DNA from 2 places in the Oceanotoga sp. genome. Region 2 is predicted to be linked to the other one. Evidence: riboswitches for the same ligand, from Rfam matches in the RefSeq annotation. Region 2 holds a riboswitch; the other holds the start of a gene.
What was found. Region 2 has a riboswitch for thiamine pyrophosphate ahead of thiM (hydroxyethylthiazole kinase). Riboswitches for the same ligand answer to the same signal wherever they lie in the genome.
Positions count from the first base shown of each region.

Region 1: another riboswitch for thiamine pyrophosphate. It lies ahead of PWP28_RS09695 (thiamine ABC transporter substrate binding subunit); the one in region 2 lies ahead of thiM (hydroxyethylthiazole kinase).

Region 1 is NZ_JASUSU010000033.1:3,241-13,394, reverse strand. It holds gene amrS (AmmeMemoRadiSam system radical SAM enzyme) at 1-34, shown strand, start outside; gene PWP28_RS09735 (FAD:protein FMN transferase) at 7-1,041, shown strand; gene PWP28_RS09730 (NusG domain II-containing protein) at 1,041-1,409, shown strand; gene PWP28_RS09725 (Gx transporter family protein) at 1,403-1,915, shown strand; gene PWP28_RS09720 (Maf family protein) at 1,902-2,513, shown strand; gene radC (DNA repair protein RadC) at 2,476-3,150, shown strand; gene PWP28_RS09710 (hypothetical protein) at 3,140-4,348, shown strand; gene deoC (deoxyribose-phosphate aldolase) at 4,365-5,102, shown strand; gene PWP28_RS09700 (cold shock domain-containing protein) at 5,169-5,369, opposite strand; TPP riboswitch at 5,644-5,745, shown strand; gene PWP28_RS09695 (thiamine ABC transporter substrate binding subunit) at 5,787-6,764, shown strand; gene PWP28_RS09690 (iron ABC transporter permease) at 6,769-8,295, shown strand; gene PWP28_RS09685 (hypothetical protein) at 8,319-9,011, opposite strand; gene PWP28_RS09680 (MerR family transcriptional regulator) at 9,101-10,154, opposite strand, start outside.
Region 2 is NZ_JASUSU010000010.1:5,665-15,818, forward strand. It holds gene PWP28_RS04270 (NAD(P)/FAD-dependent oxidoreductase) at 1-138, opposite strand, end outside; gene PWP28_RS04275 (FAD-dependent oxidoreductase) at 135-1,559, opposite strand; gene PWP28_RS04280 (hypothetical protein) at 1,835-3,217, opposite strand; gene PWP28_RS04285 (GGDEF domain-containing protein) at 3,310-4,347, opposite strand; gene PWP28_RS04290 (outer membrane beta-barrel protein) at 4,569-5,219, shown strand; TPP riboswitch at 5,295-5,405, shown strand; gene thiM (hydroxyethylthiazole kinase) at 5,478-6,278, shown strand; gene thiE (thiamine phosphate synthase) at 6,268-6,894, shown strand; gene thiD (bifunctional hydroxymethylpyrimidine kinase/phosphomethylpyrimidine kinase) at 6,891-8,357, shown strand; gene PWP28_RS04310 (hypothetical protein) at 8,354-8,992, shown strand; gene surE (5'/3'-nucleotidase SurE) at 8,997-9,722, shown strand; gene PWP28_RS04320 (ABC transporter substrate-binding protein) at 9,821-10,154, opposite strand, start outside.

The DNA.
Region 1 (10,154 bases), on a different contig from region 2:
TATCAAGTGTGGAAGAAAGGTAATGGAAATGTAAAAAATATATTATATATAACATTTTTTCTTATAGCGGTATTTTTATTAGCGTTCATTATATTTTATAAACCTAAACCAACATATTCAGATAAACAAATGGATGTTCTAGGAACAATAGTTCGTGTTAGAGTGAGTGGAGAAAAAGTTAGTTCTTCTACACTATTAGATATAGCAGAAAAAGAATTTCAAAGATTACATAATAAATTTTCGGCAAATATAGAAGAAAGTGTTGTTAATCAATTAAATGAAAAAAGAGAATTAATAATGGATGAAGAATCTTTATTCTTGATAAAATCCTCAATAAATATTTCAAAAATGACAGGGGATGCTTTTGATCCAACACTTAGACCTGTATTAAAATTATGGGGATTTGACGATGTAGAATCACCAAAACAAGTTCCAAATTCAGAAGAATTGAAAAAAACTCTCGAACTTGTTAATTATAGGTATATTGAAATAGAAGGAAATAAAGTAAAACTCACAAAACCAGGAGTAAAAATAGATCTTGGTGGCATCGCAAAAGGATATTCAGTGGATATGGTCATACATAGAATAAAAGAATTAGATCCAAAAGCAACGGGCTTTATAGATGCTGGTGGAGATATAGGAATAATAGGCCCAAAATATGGAAATTTACCATGGGCAATTGGAATAAGAGATCCTTTTAATACAACTCAATATACAAATATAGATATAATTTATTTATATGATGGAGCTATAGCAACATCTGGAGATTATGAAAGATATTTTATAGAAAATGACAAAAAATATCATCATCTCATAGATCCAAAAACAGGGTATCCAGCAAATGATGCTGTTAGCACTACAGTTATAGCTGATGATTTGATGAATGCAGATGCTTTTGCCACTGCGGCATTTATACTTGGGATAAACAATCCTTCATTGGATTATTTTACAAATTTTGGACTTCAAGTTTTTATAATAGGCAAAGATAAAACTACTAAAGAAACTCAAGGTTTTGATTATTTTAGGGAGAAAGGAAGATAATGAAATTAATAAATAAAAAAGATATAATAATAATAATTGGTATTATTATTATATCTTTAGTATTCATTTTAATAAATAAAAGTGATAAAAAAATAAGGGGTGCTGATGTTTATATAAAAAATGAAAAAGTAATGGAAATAACGAAAGAAGGAACATATACATTATTTGATGAAAATGAAATACCAATAATGAAAATAGAATATTTAAATCAAAAAATTAGAGCTGTAGAATCGAATTGTCCATTACAAATATGTGTGAATATGGGATGGGTTGACAGTCCAAATCATGAAATCATATGTATACCAAATAAAGTTATAATAAAACCTATTGGAAAAGACGAAACTGGAGTTGATCTATTGACATGGTAAAATCAAAAAGTATATCTTATATTTCAATATTAACAGCTATGGCATCTGCAATATATTATGTTGAAACATTTTTACCTTTACCTGTAGGTGTACCAGGTGCTAGATGGGGATTTTCTAATTTTCCAATAATAATATCTGTTATTGAAAATATGGGATTTGTTAATATAATGATGATAGCTTTATTAAAAACAGTTATAGGTTCTATATTAAGCGGAAAATTTCTTGCTCCAACATTTTATTTGGGATTAAGTGGAGCACTAGCTTCTGCTTTGATGATGTATTTAATGAATAAAATATTTAAAAAACTTTCTATACTTGGAATAAGCGAAATAGGAGCTTTTTTTTCAAATACTGCACAAATAATAGTTGCGGGAGTTTTTATAGTAAAATCTAAAGGGATAGTGTATTATTATCCATATATGATACTATTTGGAGCCTTAACAGCATTTATAAATGCATATGTTGTAAAAATAGTGAAAAGGAGTGTAAAATTTGATAACAACTAATAATAATATAGTATTAGGATCAAAATCTCCGAGAAGACAATCTTTATTGAAATTTATAGTTAATGATTTTAAAATAAGAACTTCAGATATAAATGAAGAATATTGTAGCAAAAATGCAGATGATATAGTTGAAGAAATTTCAGAGAAAAAAAGTAAATCTATAAAAATACAAAAAGAAGAAATATTGATAACTTCTGATACAATGGTTTTTTATGAAAATTATAAACTTGGAAAACCTCGAAATAAAGATGAGGCTTTTAAAATGTTATCAATGCTTTCTGGCAAAAAACATTATGTTTATACTGGAATAACATTTAGAACTTTAAGTAATATAACAACTTTTAATGAAAAAACAGAAGTATATTTTAGAAAATTGGATGAACAAATTATAAATTATTATATAGAAAATTTTAATGTATATGATAAAGCTGGAGCATATGGAATTCAAGACTTTGGAGCTGTTTTAGTAGAAAAAATAAATGGTGATTATTACAATATAATGGGGTTTCCAATTTCAAAAATATATTACAATCTTATTGATTTCATGCGGGGGGATGGAATTGAATACAGAATTATTACCAAGGGAAAAATTACTTAGTTATGGATCGGAAAGACTTACTGACCAAGAACTCATTGCTATAATCTTGAGAAGAGGTGTAAAAGGGGCAAATGTTTTTGAAGTATCAAAAAAAATTATAGAAAAATATGAAAATTTTATTCAATTATATGATATAAGTATAGAAGAACTTCAAAAAATAAAAGGGGTAGGTCAAGTTTCAGCTATAAATTTAAAAGCCTCTTTAGAAATGGGAAAAAGATATCATATACAAAAAATGAGATATAAAAGCAAAAAAATGGAATCTCCATTGAATGTTTATAACTATTGTGAAGATCTTATACATTCAGACAAAGAGATAGTAAGAGTTTTAATATTAGATTCGAAATTAAATCTTATAATACATGAAGATGTAAGTATTGGTACAGCAAATGCTTCTATAGCCCATCCAAGAGATATATTTAAAAAAGCAATTATACATAATGCTGTATCTATAATTCTTGTTCATAATCATCCTTCGGGAGATCCAAGGCCAAGTATGCAAGACTATGATCTTACAGAAAAAGTAAAACAATCTGGAGAAATCCTGGGAATAAAATTACAAGATCATATAATAATAGGTAAAAATAAATATTATAGTTTTAATATATCCAGGATGGTGGAACTTGATGACAGATGACAAAAAATTTGAAAATATAATGAAATTAAAGAGAGAATTCGAAAAAGATCTCATAAAACAAGGGAAAAAAATAGAACCAAAAAAAGAAAAAACTAAACCTACTATATATAAACCAGATATAGATCAAATATCAATAAATGTTCCCGTGCAAAATATTAAGACATGGGTTGATTTTGTTTTATATGATATAGAATTAGAAGATGAAAAACTTTCATTGATATTTGAAAATAGATTGAGTTCAAAATCTCCAATGCAATATTATAATCAATTTGGTTTAATGCATATGTTAAGAAATGATTATGATAAGGCTGAAAACTTTTTTTTAACTGGAAATGATATTGAATCAAGATTTAATTTAGGAATGTTAAAGATATTTAGAAAAGATAAAGACATATTAAATTATACTAAGAGTTTTTTAGATAATCACAGAAAAAGTCCATATCCTTATTTATTATTATGTACATTATCTTTAGTACAAGAAAAGTATTCAATGGCAGCAAAATTTTTAAAAATAGCTAATGACTATTTAAATTATTCTTTTATAAGTATGGCAACAGCACTTTATGATAAAGATATACAAAAAGCATCAAGTTATATATCAAAAGCATTCCTCGAAGGAAAAGCTAAAAAAACTATAAATATATTAAATTTTTATATAGGACAATATTCTAATGATATAGAAAAATCGATTTCAGCATTAGCCTCATTGAGAAAAGATAATTTTCCTTGTGTATCCTGTATAAAAGATTTCAATAATAACAAAGCTAATTCTAAAATACCTGATTATTGTTCATTTTCAAAAACTATATATTCTTATGTAGACCAAAATAAAATAATACCTTATTCTATGAATACAATAGCTGCTGAAATAATTAAATCTTTTAATATGAAAGATGAAGAAAAAACTAACAAATTAATTCAAAAACTTATAAATTCATATGATGGTATAAATGTTTTATTTTTCAAAACTAAAACGAATGAATTGAAAAAGGGATTAAAAACTAATGGGTTTTATCATGAAGAAAATACTTATAGAGTTGGATTAACCGATGGAAAAAATTATTATAAAGAAATAGTTCAAGTTATAGAAAACCTTTATGAAAGATATCATACTTATTTTGATTTTATGATAGATATACCATTTTATGAAAGTTTAAAAATAGTTTTAGGTTGGAAAACTTGCAAAAGAATATATTAAAAATAGGAGGATAAAAATGGAAAATAAAGAATTAAAAGAAATGATAGATCAAGAAATAAAAAGAGTTAACAATGATTATATTATGCAAGAAAAAAATATAACAATTGAACCTAAAGACATGGCAAAATATATAGACCATACAGTCTTAAAAGCTGAAACAACTCCACAAGATGTAGTAAAACTATGTAAAGAAGCGAAAGAAAATCATTTCTTTTCAGTATGCATAAATCCTGCATATGTTTCATTAGCTAAAGAAGAACTTGAAAATAGTGAAGTGAAAATAGCTACAGTTATAGGATTTCCTCTTGGTGCAAATGATACAACAGTAAAAGCCTATGAAACTCAAATTGCTCGTGAAGATGGTGCAGATGAATTTGATATGGTTATAAATGTTGGGATGCTTAAAAATAAATATTATGATTATGTATTAAATGATATAAAATCAGTAGTAGAAGCTGCTGATGGAAAACTTGTAAAAGTTATAATAGAAACATGTTATTTAACAAAAGAGGAAAAGATAGCTGCATGTTTATTATCAAAATTAGCTGGAGCTCAATTTGTAAAAACTTCTACAGGATTTGGAACGAATGGGGCAACAAAAGAAGATGTATCATTGATGAAATTTGTAGTTGGTGATGAATTAAAAGTAAAAGCCTCAGGAGGAGTTAGAGACTTTGATGGAGCTTTAACTATGATAAAAAATGGTGCAGAAAGAATAGGTGCAAGTGCAGGAATAAAGATAATAAATTCATAAATAAAAAGGGGTCGTTAAAAACGACCCCTTTATCTTTTGAAACCCTAACGGGTGATTATGGTTAAATTAGTCAGCGAGTGTAACGTTTGAAGCTTGTGGTCCTTTTTCGCCTTCAACAATTTCAAATTCTACATTCTGATTTTCTTCTAATTTCTTGTAACCATCCATAGTAATTGCTGAGAAATGAACAAATACATCATTTCCATCTTCTGCTGTGATGAAACCATAACCCTTTTTTGAATCAAACCATTTTACTGAACCTTTCACTATTTTACCTCCAAATTAAACTGAGCCACCCACTGCAGACATCAGTTTTGATACTATACATATATTATATATAATTTTAGAAAAAATATCAAGTAAAATAATTGTAACGAACTCAATGTGTTTTATTTTTTTATATTAAATATCTTACCTTTATTTTAATAGATTAAGTATAAAAAACATAAATATCTTCTTTTATAAACAAATAAATCTTAAAAGAGAAATAAAATTAACTTTAATTTAAATTAAAAGTGATAAAATATATTAAGAAAAATTAAATAAAAAACAGGGGAGCTTAAATGCTGAGAGGATGTAAAAAACATCGACCCTAAAACCTGATCCAGATAATGCTGGCGTAGGAAGTTAAAAATAAAACTCTTATACCAGTCTTGGTATAAGAGTTTTTTTTGGAGGTGTAGTATGAAAAAATTGGGATTATTATTTATGACCGTCATTTTATTAGGTGTTATAACATTTTCAAATGAGTTAACTATTTATACATATGAAAGTATGAGTTGGATAGAAGATAATCTTGTACAAAAGTTTGAAAAAAAGTATAATACTAATATAAGAGTTATAAAATTAGGTGATGCAGGTGGAATAGTATCAAGATTAATACTTGAAAAAAGAAATCCAAAAGCTGATTTAGTTATTGGTTTGGATCAATCACTTGCGGTAAAAGCTTTAGAAGAAGATTTATTAGTACCATATAAATCCAAAAATTTATCAAAAATAAAAGATGAAAATCTTTTATTTGATAAAAAGTATTATTTAACTCCTTTTGATTATGGAGCTATTGCATTTATATATGATCCAGAAAAAATAGATCAAGAATTAAAGACATTTGAAGATTTAAAAAAAATGAATAAATCTATAATTATACAAAATCCTTCTATGTCAAGTACAGCACAATCATTATTATTATGGACAGTAGCGATATACGGTGAAAATTGGAAAGAATTCTGGAAAAGTTTTAAAAATAGTATATTAACAGTAACTCCGGGTTGGAGTGAATCTTTTGCAAAATTTGAAGCGGGAGAAGCTCCTATGATGTTATCTTATGCAACAGATGGAGCTTATTCTTATGAATATTATAAACAAGTCAAATATAAAGAATTTATTCCAGAAGAAGGTGGATATGTACAAATAGAAGCAGCAGGAATAGTAAATAAAACTAAAAATCAAGATTTAGCTGAAAAATTTATAGACTTTATGCTTGAAGAAGAGTTTCAGAAAGAAATTCCATTGAACAATTGGATGTTTCCAGTAATAAATACAGAAATGCCAGAATCATTTAAATATGCAAAAGAACCAAATAAAATATTAAGTATTGATTCAAAACAAATAAGTGAAAATCTTGATAAATGGTTAAAAGAATGGGAGGAAATAATGTATTAAAAATATGAAAAAAAACTACATAATAATAATATATTCATTGATATGGATAATTCCAATATATATACTCATGAAAGATTTTTTTAAAATCGATTCATTAAATTATATAAAGGATTCGTATTATTTACGAATCCTTTTGAATACTATTATTCAAGCATTATTATCATCTGTTTTTTCTTTTATTGTTGCTATAGTCCCAGCAATATATGTTTCAAAGTCAAAGAGTATTTTATCAAAAATATTAGAAGCATCAATATTTATACCATTCTTTTTTCCACCTATATCAGCGGTAATTGCATTTAGTTTAATATATTCAAATTATGGAATACTTAATAGCCTCGGTATGAACATAAATATAATGTATACTTTAAAAGGTGTGGTAATGGCACATATATTTTATAATTCTCCAATTTTTGTAAAATATATATCTTCTTCTATAAGATCTATTCCGAATAATATAATAGAAAATGCTGAACTTGAAGGAAGTAATAAAATAAAATTATTTTTAAAAATACAAATTCCTATGATTTTTCCATCTATTTTAAGGGCTTTTTTTCTTGTGTTTACATATAGTTTTACGAGTTTTGCAATTGTAATGAGTATAGGAGGTCTTAGATATTCAACGCTGGAAGTTGCAATTTCTAATGCTTTAAGGGGGAATCTTGATTTTTCTAAGGCGTTAAGCTTAGCGATATTACAATTTATAATACTTTTAATATTAAATATTTTTACAACAACAAATGAAAATTATGAAATAGAATATAAAACATATGATAAAAAAGTTAATAAAATACTTTTAATAGGAGCATTAATTTATTTTATATTTGAATACTCGATAATAATAACAGGAATATTATCTTCTGTATATGATTTTATAAATATGAAATTTGATATTGAAGGACTAAAAAATATATTTTCAACAGAATTTAATAATAAATATCCTGTTATAAAATCTATAATAAATTCTTTATCAATATCATTTATTTCAGCAATAACAAGTACTTTAATAGCCTATATAATTTTGAAAAATTATACGAAATTTAGTAATATAATAATACTTTCAACACTTGGAATATCTTCAGCATTTTTAGCTACATCATTATTGTATATGAATATACTATACAACATAAATTATGTTATATTATTAGTAATAGGCTTTATATTAATAACTATTCCAATATCTTATTCATTTTTATATCAACATGTATTAGGATTTAAAAAAGAAATACTTGAAGCTGGAGCTATCGATGGTGCAAATAAATTAAAAATATTTACAAAAATAGAATTACCAATATTATTCCCAATTTTAATCTCGACTTTTATGCAAATATTTGCAATAATATATGGAGAATTTACCATAACTTATACAATGCAATTGAGAGATTATTTGCCTCTTGTAAGTGTTGTAAATTTTACAATTTCATCTTCAAGATTAATTAAGGAATCATCTGCATTATCTGCAATAAATGTATTAATAATTTTTATGTTATTTTTAATATCAAATAAAATTCAAACAAAATATATAAAAAATTAGGATGAAAAATTCATCCTAATTTTTTAATCTATTATAGCGATTGAAAATTCTGTAATTAAATAAGCTTTCATAAGTTTAAATTTTTCACTTTTATCTTCTATTAAATCATCAAACATATCTTCAAAAGAATCATAATGCTTTGGTTTAAGTCTAACAACAAAATTAAATTCTCTTAATTCAAAAATATCAATATCTTCAGAAAATCCAAAAACTTTTAAATATTGATAAACAATATCTTCTAGATAATTTTTTAATTTATTTTTGAAATATAAAAATTTCATAAAATGTTTCCTTATGATTGTAGCTATATCCATAGCAACAATACGTTTAATAGTTATAAGTTCAAAAATATCATCATATTCAAATGAGATTTCATTTCCAAAATAAAATCCTTTATATATACCAGAAGTCGACTCATTATTTAAAATATCTTCTCCAACGGCTAAAGCAAAAGGAAAAGAAATAATAGTTTTCAAATAAGAGTCATAATCTATTACTAAATCTTCATCTTTAAAATCAATAATTTCATAAGCTTTCTTTGTAGCTTTTTGTTCAGACTTAATGAATTTTTCTGAAGCTATTTTTAGTTTGTCAAGTATTTCATTCACATCATCTTCATTAATATCTTTCAAAAAATCAAGATTAAAATTTTTAAGTTCAGGATTATCTTTTAAGATTCTATCTATAAATTTTTTAAAATCATCATTATTATTCATAAAAACTCCTCCAAAAACAAAACTTTCATAATCCCAATGATATAGTAATAAAATTAAAAAAAGTTTAATTAAATGTATTAATTAATAAATCAATACTTTATTCCATAAAAAGCCCAATGATTAACAGTATCCCCGTCTATTATAAAAGGTTCGGTATAACCTGTTTTTTTAGAATTTCCAAGATAATAAGACTCAATTTCTTTCAAATTATTAATATTAAAAGAAGCTTTAATATTCTCCAATAAAAATTTATCTTTGATTTTAGAATCAAGTTTTTTTAATGTTTTTGAAGATTCTTTAAAATAAAGATAACTACCGAGCCAATAACCATTAATTTTTAAGAAATTTTTAGTTCCTTGTATTGGAGAAACATCATTCTTTAAATTTCTACTTGAAGATCCGTAAACATCTAATATGATGTCAATAATTCCTTTTTTTATAGGGATTTTAGAAAATTTTGAAGAAACAAAAATTATGTTACCTGTTTTTCCCATAGACTCCATATAGTTTTTAGATGATTTAATTACTTCATATTTATCATCACATGCGATATAAAATGAAGATTCAGGAATATTACCTATTATTTTTTTTAAAAAAAATCCAGAACCAGTCCCTAATTCAAGAATAAATTTATTAGATAGATCAAATTTATTAAATCTCTTATATATCCAATCCATACCTTTATATACAAGATTAACGAAAGATTGATTAGATTTTTTAACATAATTTTCTCCAGGTTTTTCAACTTCTTCTATTTCAGGTTTATTATAATCGGCAGAATCAGTTATAATAATACCATTATCAATATTAGCTTTATATCCACATTTGCAAGAAAGCTCGCCCTTAAAAACTTGATTGTCTTCTATAGAACCTTTAGATAAATTAAGCTTTGAATCGCATTCAGGGCAATATAAAAAGTTTATAAAAAAAAGAGGTACACCAATTTTAGTATAATTATCATTAAAATTTTTTCTTATAGAAATTATTTTTTCGTTAATATCTTTTATAGCTTTAGTAATAAGGTCTTTTTCGTTCAAAAGTTCATGTTTCTTATTATCAAAAAAACTAACATAATAATCCAATCCATCTTGATTTGTAAGATTAGTAAACCTTTTAATAGAAAAAATTTTTTGAATTTGAGAA
Region 2 (10,154 bases):
ACATTGATTTAAAACTCCACCAACATCATCTTCTCTTTCAACTAAAATAACTTCGGCATTTTCATCTGCTGCACCTAATGCCGCTGCTAGACCAGCCGCTCCACCGCCAACAACAACAACATCTGTATTATAAATCATAATCTCACCTCTGAATCAATAATCCAAGTTCCTTTTTCATTCATAACAATATCTTCTGGTTTCTTATTCAATTCTTCTGCCAAAATTTTTACTATTTTTGATGAGCAATAACTTCCTTGACATTCTCCAAAAGATGCCCCTGTCAAAAATTTTATATCTTCTAAAGTTTTTGCACCTTTTTTTATAGCCGCTTTAATATCCTTTTTGCTAACTTTATTGCAGAAACATACAAGTTCTCCAGCTTCTGGATCATTTTCAATTCTTTCATTCCAAAGATCTATATCTTCTTCATTAAATACTCTAAAACTATCTACTTTAGGATTAAAATCTTGTCTTTTTAAGAATTTTGTATTCATTTCTTTTTTTATAATTTCATCAACAACATATTGAGCAATTGCAGGTGCAGCAGTCAATCCAGGAGATCTTATTCCACTTACATGTACAACATTTCCCTCACCTTTTCCTATATAAAAATCTTTTTCAGCCGTTTCAGGTCTTAATCCAGCAAATGTTTTTACAGAATCTTGTCTATAATTTATTTCTGGAACTAATTTTAAACCTTTTTCTCTTATTTCAGAAAGACCCTCATTGGTATTTGAAAAATCTTTTTTATCTCTTATTTCTTGAGCATTTGGTCCTATTAAAAATCCACCATCTATAACAGGAACTACTAAACATCCTTTAGATATTTTATTGGGTATTGGAAAAATTATAGAATTTACATATTTAAACTCTGGTTTTGTGAGATAATATTCTCCTTTAACAGGATATATCTTTGGAACTTCATCTCCAAATAATTTTGCTATTTCATCTGCATATAAACCTGCAGCGTTTATAACTATATCTGCTTCAAACTCAAAATCATCTTCAAATTTTAATAAATATCTTTTATCATTCATTTCAACATCTATGAGTTTTTTATTAAAATAAAGTTTTCCACCATTCATTTCAACATTTCTTGCTGCTTGATGAGCCACCATCCATGGATTAACTATACCTGCTATAGGACAGTAAAAAGAAGCTATTATATCTTCATTTACCTTAGGTTCCATCTTCTTTAAAGTTTCGCCTTTTATAATTTGATATTCTTCAACTCCATTTTTTATAGCTTTTTCCACCAAGGAATTTATATACTCTAAATCCTCTTCTTCAAATGCAACTACATGTGATCCACATCTTTTTAAATCAAAAGATAGATCTTTTGAAAGTTCATCATACATTTTATTTCCTTTATAACTCAACTTAGCTCTCAATGTATTGGGAGTATCATCATAACCACCATGAATTATTCCAGAATTAGCTTTTGAAACCATTCTTCCAGGTCCCGATTTTTCATCAAAAATAGCTACATCCTTCTCATATTTAATTAATTCTCTTGCAATTAAAGTACCTACAACACCAGCACCTATTACAGCAATCAAAAAGGTCACCTCCAAAAAAATAAAAACCACATAGCTTGAGCGTTAAAAAACGCTTAATCTATGTGGCTTTCTCATATTCTCCGCCTTTTATTCAATTTCATATATTATAGCAAATTCACAAACAATTTTGCAAACTCATTAAATTTCAAATAAGAGCAGTTATCTCGAAATATTCAGATTAAATATCTATATAACTTCAAATATTCAAAAATTAATAAAATAAAATTAATATTTTCACAATATTAAAAAGCCATATCAAATTGATATGGCTTTTTTTAATTTATATTCCAAATATACTCAAAATATATTCCAAGAATTAATATTGGAATATTTTCATTAGATGGTTTATAATATTTTATATTATTATGTTCAGACTCTGGCTCTGCATCAACAAGTTTAAGTTTATTAAATATATATCCTTCATCAGCTCTAAATCCTATACTTAAATTATTAAGAACATTGAATTTAAAGTAATTTTTCCAAATTAATTTATTTTCAAGTACAGATTCATCTAAAAGTTTTGTACTATTTTTATGTCCATCTATTCCTGAATTCCAATCAGGTTTTTCATGCCAAGGATTGGCTGGTGATTTGCTACCTGAAACAGAATATTCTATACTTCCCTTATACAATAAATCACTTGAATTCTTTTCATTATTATATGTAATCATAAAAGAAATATTATTTTCACCATTGTAATACCCAATATAATTATCTTCATTTAAAATAGTTTTATTAATAGTTTTAACCTCATACTCAACATCAGGATAATAAGTATATCCATACATAGTATTTTGAGTAGAATTACCATAAGGCTCAAATGTATACTTAGTTGCTCCAGCATGATAAAGACCTATATTACCAAAATTCGTATCGAAATTTCCACCCAATGACCATGCTATTTTATCTGGATTTTGATATCCTTCTGGTTTTAAGAATCTATTCATATTTATATCATCAACCAATATTTGAGCATATGCATAATAATAATCTTCTTCTATGTCTATTAAAAATCCCATTATAGAATTATCATTTCCATTTTGCTGCCAAGGATTACCTGAACTTACATTTATATACTGAACAAAAAAATTTGGTATTGGATTCAAAAAATACTCCGCATCAAAATATCTGCCAGTATATACTATAGAATCTTGATATGCAAATCTTATATTTCCAAATTTTAATCCATAAACTTTATAATTGGCACCTCTATCTGGATAAGAAAGGGCAGAATTTTTATTTAACCTAATCCATCTCGATCCATAAAAGAAATTATCATCTTCAAATCTAAAGTTTAAAATCATTGAATTATTTCCCAGAGAAGATATAAAAAGTGAATATGGTGAATGAACTTCATCATAATGTTCAAAAATTCCAGCATCAAACTCTATATTTTCATATTTCATTGATACTCCACCATTATTCATATAATAATAGTATTTATCAAGTCCTCCGCCTTGTCCAGTTCCATATTTTTCATCACTATTTAAAGACATATCGGCCAAAAATTTAAAATATTCATATTCATGACTTAAATCAAATCTCATTTCAGTTGAAAGTTTATCAAAATCTAATTTTGGATTTAAATTAAATTTAACATCAAATGAAAATGATAAAATGGATATGATAGAAATCAATAAAACTGCAATTTTTTTCATAAAATTCAGCTCCTTATACTTTTTTATACGTATATTATACAATGTCATCTTAAAATTAATATATAAAATAAAAAAAGAATAAGAATTTAATATTAAAAACAGACTTTACCTTTACCTGATCTTTTCACTTCATACATTTTATCATCGGCTATTTTTATAAAAGTATCCATATCAAAGTTTTTATCGTATTTTGATATTCCACCACTCATAGAAATGCTTTCAAAAAAATTTATACTTTGAATCGAATTCTTTATTTTAAAACAAAATTCTCTTATATAATCATCATTTTTATTGTTAAAAAAAACAACAAATTCATCTCCACCATATCTTCCTATAAAATCATCTTCACTTATATTATTTTTTATTATTTCTACAACTTTTAAAATTACTTTATCTCCTTCTAAATGGCCATATTTATCATTTAAATTTTTAAAATCATCTATATCAAACATCATTAAATACATATTCTTATCAAAAGTATTCTTTAAACAAAATTCAACCTTTTCAAAAAAATGATTCCTATTAAAAATTCCAGTTAAAGGATCATTTTTAGCCAATTTTTCTAAACTTTCTTTTTTACTTTTCAATTCTTGAAAATATATATACATCAAAAAATATAAAGATAAAAATATTGTTAATATTTGACTGTATACAGATAAAATTTTTTCATGTATACTTTGTTCTCTATGAAACATACTCGGATTAAAGTATTGTAAAAATATTAAAAAAGTTATCATAATAAAAAAAGATAAAAAAGCTACTTTTTTTCTATTTCCATCTAAACTTAAAAACAAATATACTATAAATACTGGAAAATGATATGGTACGGTTCCCAATATACCACCATCTAATATCCAAATTATGGGATAAAAATTAATAATAGTAATTATATATACTAAAAAATGTATATTTTTCGTATAATCAACAAATTTTGTAAACAAATAAAATATCAAATAACATATGCCTATAAAAAATAATATAAATCCAAATTCAGTATTAAATCTTAGAAAATTCATAAAAGAACCTTGTAAACAAGCCAAAGTTCCAGTGAGACAGGAAACATAAAAGATCTTTTGTTCTAAGGAGTTTTCTTCCCCTCCAAAAATTAAATCTAAAAATTTATGATTCATAGAAATCCTCCCAAAAAGATATCATATACGAACTAATTATAATATATAATCTTGATAATTCTTTTTAATTTATTAAAAAATAGAAACATTTTCATTATATTTATATAAATCTTAATATTTTATAAACATAATATTTTGCAAAAGATCTATATATATTCTTTAAACTTTTATTAATTTTATTATTGTAAGATTTAATTATAATCAAAAGGAGGGACTTTATTATGAAAAGAGTATTAATTTTATTATTATCTTTAAGTATTTTCAGTTTATCTTTTGCATTCGATATAGTTGGAGGTGGAACTTATAACACTCATAACTTCGACTATTATATCGACAATGAAAAATCATCTGTTGATGAAGACATTAAAGAACAAATTTCAAAAGGGTATGGTGCATATGCTGGAATGGCCTTGTATTTAAATCATAACTTAGGTATAGAAGGAGGAATTGATTGGTTCAACAGTTCTTATAAAAACTCAGATGGCAGTTTCTCAATTTCTCAAAATACATTTGGACCATATGGTGCTTTAAAATTAAAGGTAAATATACCAGCAACTCCATTTTCTTTTGATGCAAAAGCAGGTTTAATTTACTATATGAATGAAACTACTTCAAAAGGATCTATTGGTTCTATATCTTTTACACCAGGTGAAAAATATACCGGTATGGGATATGTACTGGGTGCTGGATTTAATTATGAAATAAAAAATGGATTTAATATAAATCTTAATGGTAATTACAGAATAGCTAAACTTCCTTTGACTGAAATAAAAACAATTTCAGATGATAATTATAAAAAATATGAAGGTACGAAAAAAGAATTAGATTTAGGTGGTATGAGAATTGGAATTGGTTTAAGTTTAGAATTTTAATTAATGATCAAATAAATATAATGAAGTAATAAATTAACATGTTTGATTTATAATTATATTAAAAGTAAATAAAAAAGAAATTCCAGGGAGTGCTCCTATTGCTGGAGCTGAGACAGATATAGCAAATCTGGAACCCGTGAACCTGATCCAGGTAATACTGGCGGAGGGATGGACAATATATAAAAAATAATATTTATATAAAATCAAAAAGTACTCCGCATGATGCGGAGTATTTTTTATATTAAGGGGGAAAATTATATGCAATTTGTAGAAGAAAATCTTATTAAAATGCGTGAAAAAAATCCTGTAATACAATGTTTTACAAACAATGTGGTTACAAATTTTACAGCCAATGTTCTTTTAAGTAGTGGAGCCTCTCCAATAATGTCCTATTGTGAAGAAGAAGCAGAAGAAATGCAAAATATAGCTTCTGCACTCCTTTTAAACATTGGAACTTTAGATAAAACAACTTCAGATCAAATGAGATTTCAAGCAAATATTTCAAAAAAAACTAAAATTCCAGTAATAATAGATCCTGTCGGTGCTGGTGCCAGTAAATTGAGAACTAATTTAAGTATAGAATTAATAAATAAAGCTAATACAAAAATAATAAAAGGAAACTCAGGAGAAATAGCTGCAATAAATGGAATAATAGGAAAAACTCGTGGGGTAGATGCAACTATTTCTGAAGAATCTTTTACATCTAAAATTACTATAGAAACAGCTAAAAAATTTGATTGTACAGTAGTTACAACTGGAAAAATTGATTATATTAGTGATGGAAATAGAATTGCAAAAATTTTTAATGGATCAGAAATGCTACAAAAGATTACAGGAGCTGGATGTTCTTTAGGTGCTTTAATAGGTGCTTTTATTTCTATAACAGATCCTTTTGAAGCAGCTATTTCTGCTGTTGAATTTTTTAATATAGCAGCTGAAATTTCTGAAAGGGAAAAAAAATTTCCTGGATCTTTTAAAATAAAACTTTTAGATAATTTAATGAAATTAAATAAAGAAACTATTTCAAAAATGAAAAGAGTTGAAATAAATGAAATTTAATAAAGACATATTAAAACTTTATATGATAACTGACATTAATTATATGGATGAGAGAGAAAGTGTTTTAAAAGCTGTAAAAAGTGGTGCAACTTGTGTACAATACAGAGCAAAAAATACCGATACAAAACAAATGATAGAAGTTGCAAAAGATCTAAAAAAAATTTGTAATCATCATAATGTTCCATTGATAATAAATGATAGATTAGATATTGCTCTTGCAATACAAGCAGATGGAATTCATATAGGTCAAGATGATATGCCTATAGAAATAGTAAAGAAATACGCCTCAAATATGATAATTGGTGTATCTGCTTCAAATATTGAACAAGCTTTAATAGCTGAAAAAAAAGGTGCCGATTATATAGGAGCTGGAGCAATTTTTTCCACTCAGACTAAAAAAGATGCCAATTATATGGGAATAGAATCTTTAAAAGATCTAATGAAAAAAATAAAAATACCTGTTGCTGCAATAGGTGGAATTAATTTAAAAAATATAAAAAAAGTTTTAAAAACTAATATAGATGGAGTTTGTATAATATCTGCCTTGCTATGTTCTAAAGATATAGAAAAGACAACTAAAGAATTTTTAAAAATAATAGAGGAGGAACATATATGAATTATAAAGCAAAAGCATTAACAATTGCTGGCACAGATTGCAGTGGCGGAGCAGGTGTTCAAGCAGATTTAAAAACTTTTCATACTTTTGAAGTATATGGAATGTCTGTAATAACAGCAATAACAGCTGAAAATACACAACAGGTAAAATCAATTCAAGACATAGATCCTCAAATAATTTCAGATCAAATAGATATGGTTTTTGAAGATATAAGACCCGATGCATTAAAAATAGGTATGGTTTCAACAGAAAAAACTATAAAAACTATTGCAAAAAAATTAAAAGAATATAAATTTGATAAAATAATATTAGATCCCGTAATGGTTGCAAAAGGTGGAGAATTTCTATTGAAAAAAAACAATGAAAAATTTTTAATAGAAGAATTAATTCCAATATCATATCTGATAACACCTAATATACCAGAAGCTGAAATAATAAGTGAAATGGCTATTAAAAATATAGAAGATATGAAAAATGCCTGTATTAAAATATATGAAAAAGGAGCTAAAAATATTCTTTTAAAGGGGGGACATTTTAAAGGTGAAATTGCAACAGATATATTATATGATGGATTTAATTTTTATGAATACTCAGAAAAAAGAATCAATTCAAAAAACACTCATGGAACTGGCTGTACAATATCGGCAGCAATAACTTCATTAATAGCCCAAAATTATACATTAAAAGATGCCTTAACTATAGCTAAAGATTTCATAACAAAAGCTATAAAATATGCCCCTAAAAATATTGGACATGGACATGGTCCACTGAATCATAATATAAAACCAGCAAAAATTCAACATTTTAAATATCATGCAAATGATTATGATAAATGGTTCAAATCAAATAAAATATTATTCGAAAATGAATTAAAAGCACAAAAAAAGGCTTTAAAAAATCCCGAAAAAACTCTTGCTGTGGGTATTGGAGATGGTCTTTTTGCAAAAGAACTTGGAATTAAAGAGGGTATAGAACCTTCAGAAGATATGGCAAAACTCGCTAAAAGTAAAGGATTAGATGTTAAAATAGGATATGCAGAGGAGTTACCTTATGATGATGAAAGTTGGGAAAATGTTTATCTCGGCACTATAATGGCATCTGTAAATGATAAAAGAAAATCTATACAAGAGGCTGTAAGAGTATGTAAAAAAAATGGAGAAATTATAGTTTCAATATTACCAAAAGAATCCTCTTTTCCTTTATTATATGATTTATCTTATTTAAAAGGAGAATTTGATAAAAAAATATCTCCTGAATATCCTTATCCTTTAGAGTTTTTAAAAGATGTTAAATGGGCAACTGTAGAAGAAGTTTCTGATTTAATGAAAGAATATGGAATAAAAAATATTGAATATATTCAAACACTTACAATGCATCCAAAATACTCAAACATAATAGAAGAAGAACCAAAATCAGGGTATACTCATGGAGATTATGTAATAATAAAAGGTGTTAAAAAATGACTAATATAGAATTTTTAAAATCAAAAAATAAATTAATAATAGAAAAAATAAATAATAATCCTTTTATAATAGAGATCTTTCAAGGTATTCTTCCAAAAAATAAATTTATAAAATATATTAAAGATGATTATGATTATATTTTCAAAGCCATTAAAAATTTAAATATCATCGCATCAAAAGCAAGAAATGAAAAAGAATTGATCATCTTAAATAATTTAATAAACAACGCTGTGAACAGCGAATTTCAAAGTTATTATAATATAATAAAAGAGTTAAATATAAATTTTGAAGATATCAAAAATTATAATAATTCAAATATAATGAAGAAATATCTATATCATTTGGAAAACTCTTCCAAAAAAGGATTTCAAGAAGGTATAATTTCAGCTTTTTCATGCTATTATTCTTATTATTCTTTAGCTAAAAAAAATATAAATCAACTATCAAAAAATAATTCATCTATATATAAAAAATGGTGTGAAGATCTTTTAAGTATTGAATACAAAAATGTAATAATAACCTTTGAAAATATTATAAATGACTTCAATGATATAGAAAATATGAATGTTTACTTTGCAAAATCTTTAAACTTTGAAAATCAAATATTTGATCATTATTATGAAAATGGAGAATAATAATATGAATATACTATTGACAAATGATGATGGAATAAAAAGTGAAGGAATTAAGATTTTAGCTGAAAAAATATCAAAATATCATGATATATATATTTGTGCTCCAGAAAAGGAAAATACTGGCATGAGTGGTGCTTTAACTTTTTCTGATTCAATAAAAATTAAAAAATTTTCATTGAATTGTGGAGAAAAAGATTCTTATTATGTTACTGGAACTCCCGCAGATTCTGTAATAATGGGACTCGATCATGTATACAAAAATATTAAATTTGATATAGTATTATCTGGAATAAATGATGAACCAAATATAGGTGATGATATAAGATATTCAGGAACTGTTGGTGCAGCTTTTGAAGCTGCTTTTAGTGGTTATCCAGCTATTGCTCTATCTTTAGAATATGGAAATACAAAATATTATAATTCTATAATAAATGTCTTAATAAAAATCTTAAATAAAAAACATATACCAAAAGGTACTATACTAAACATAAATTCGCCAAATAAACCTGATTATCAAATAAAAGGAGAAAAATACGTAAAGCTCGGTAGAAGACGTTATTCAAACAGGATAAGACAAAAAAATAAGGATGAATATATAATATATGGTGATTTAATAGAAGAAAAAAATGATTCAAATACAGATAATTATTATATTCAAAAAGACTATATCACAATAACCCCTTTAAAAATAGATAATACAGATTATAACTTTTTAAAAAATAATAAATAAAAAATCCCAGCAAAGCTGGGATTTATTTTTAATACAATTCAATTATATCATAAAAATTACCTTTTGTCAATAAAATTTAAAAAAACAATAGATTACAATTAATTATTTATATTGGATAATTCTTCATATAATGATTCAATTTCTTCTATAATTCTTGGTGATGGTCTTAATATCTTTGAAGAATCTACTAAAAGTATATTTTTATTTTTTCCAGCATTAGTTTTATTTATCATAGGACTTGCATTCAATATATCTTCTGGTTTTTTTATACTCATAGCACCTATTAAAAAGTCTGGGTTTTCTTTCAATATATATTCTGGACTCAAAATAGGTCTTGCCGCTGTTATTCCATTAGTAATATTTTCAACTCCCATGATTTCAAGTATCTGGCCAGGAAGAGAATCTGCATTAAATCCCATTATAGGATTTGTA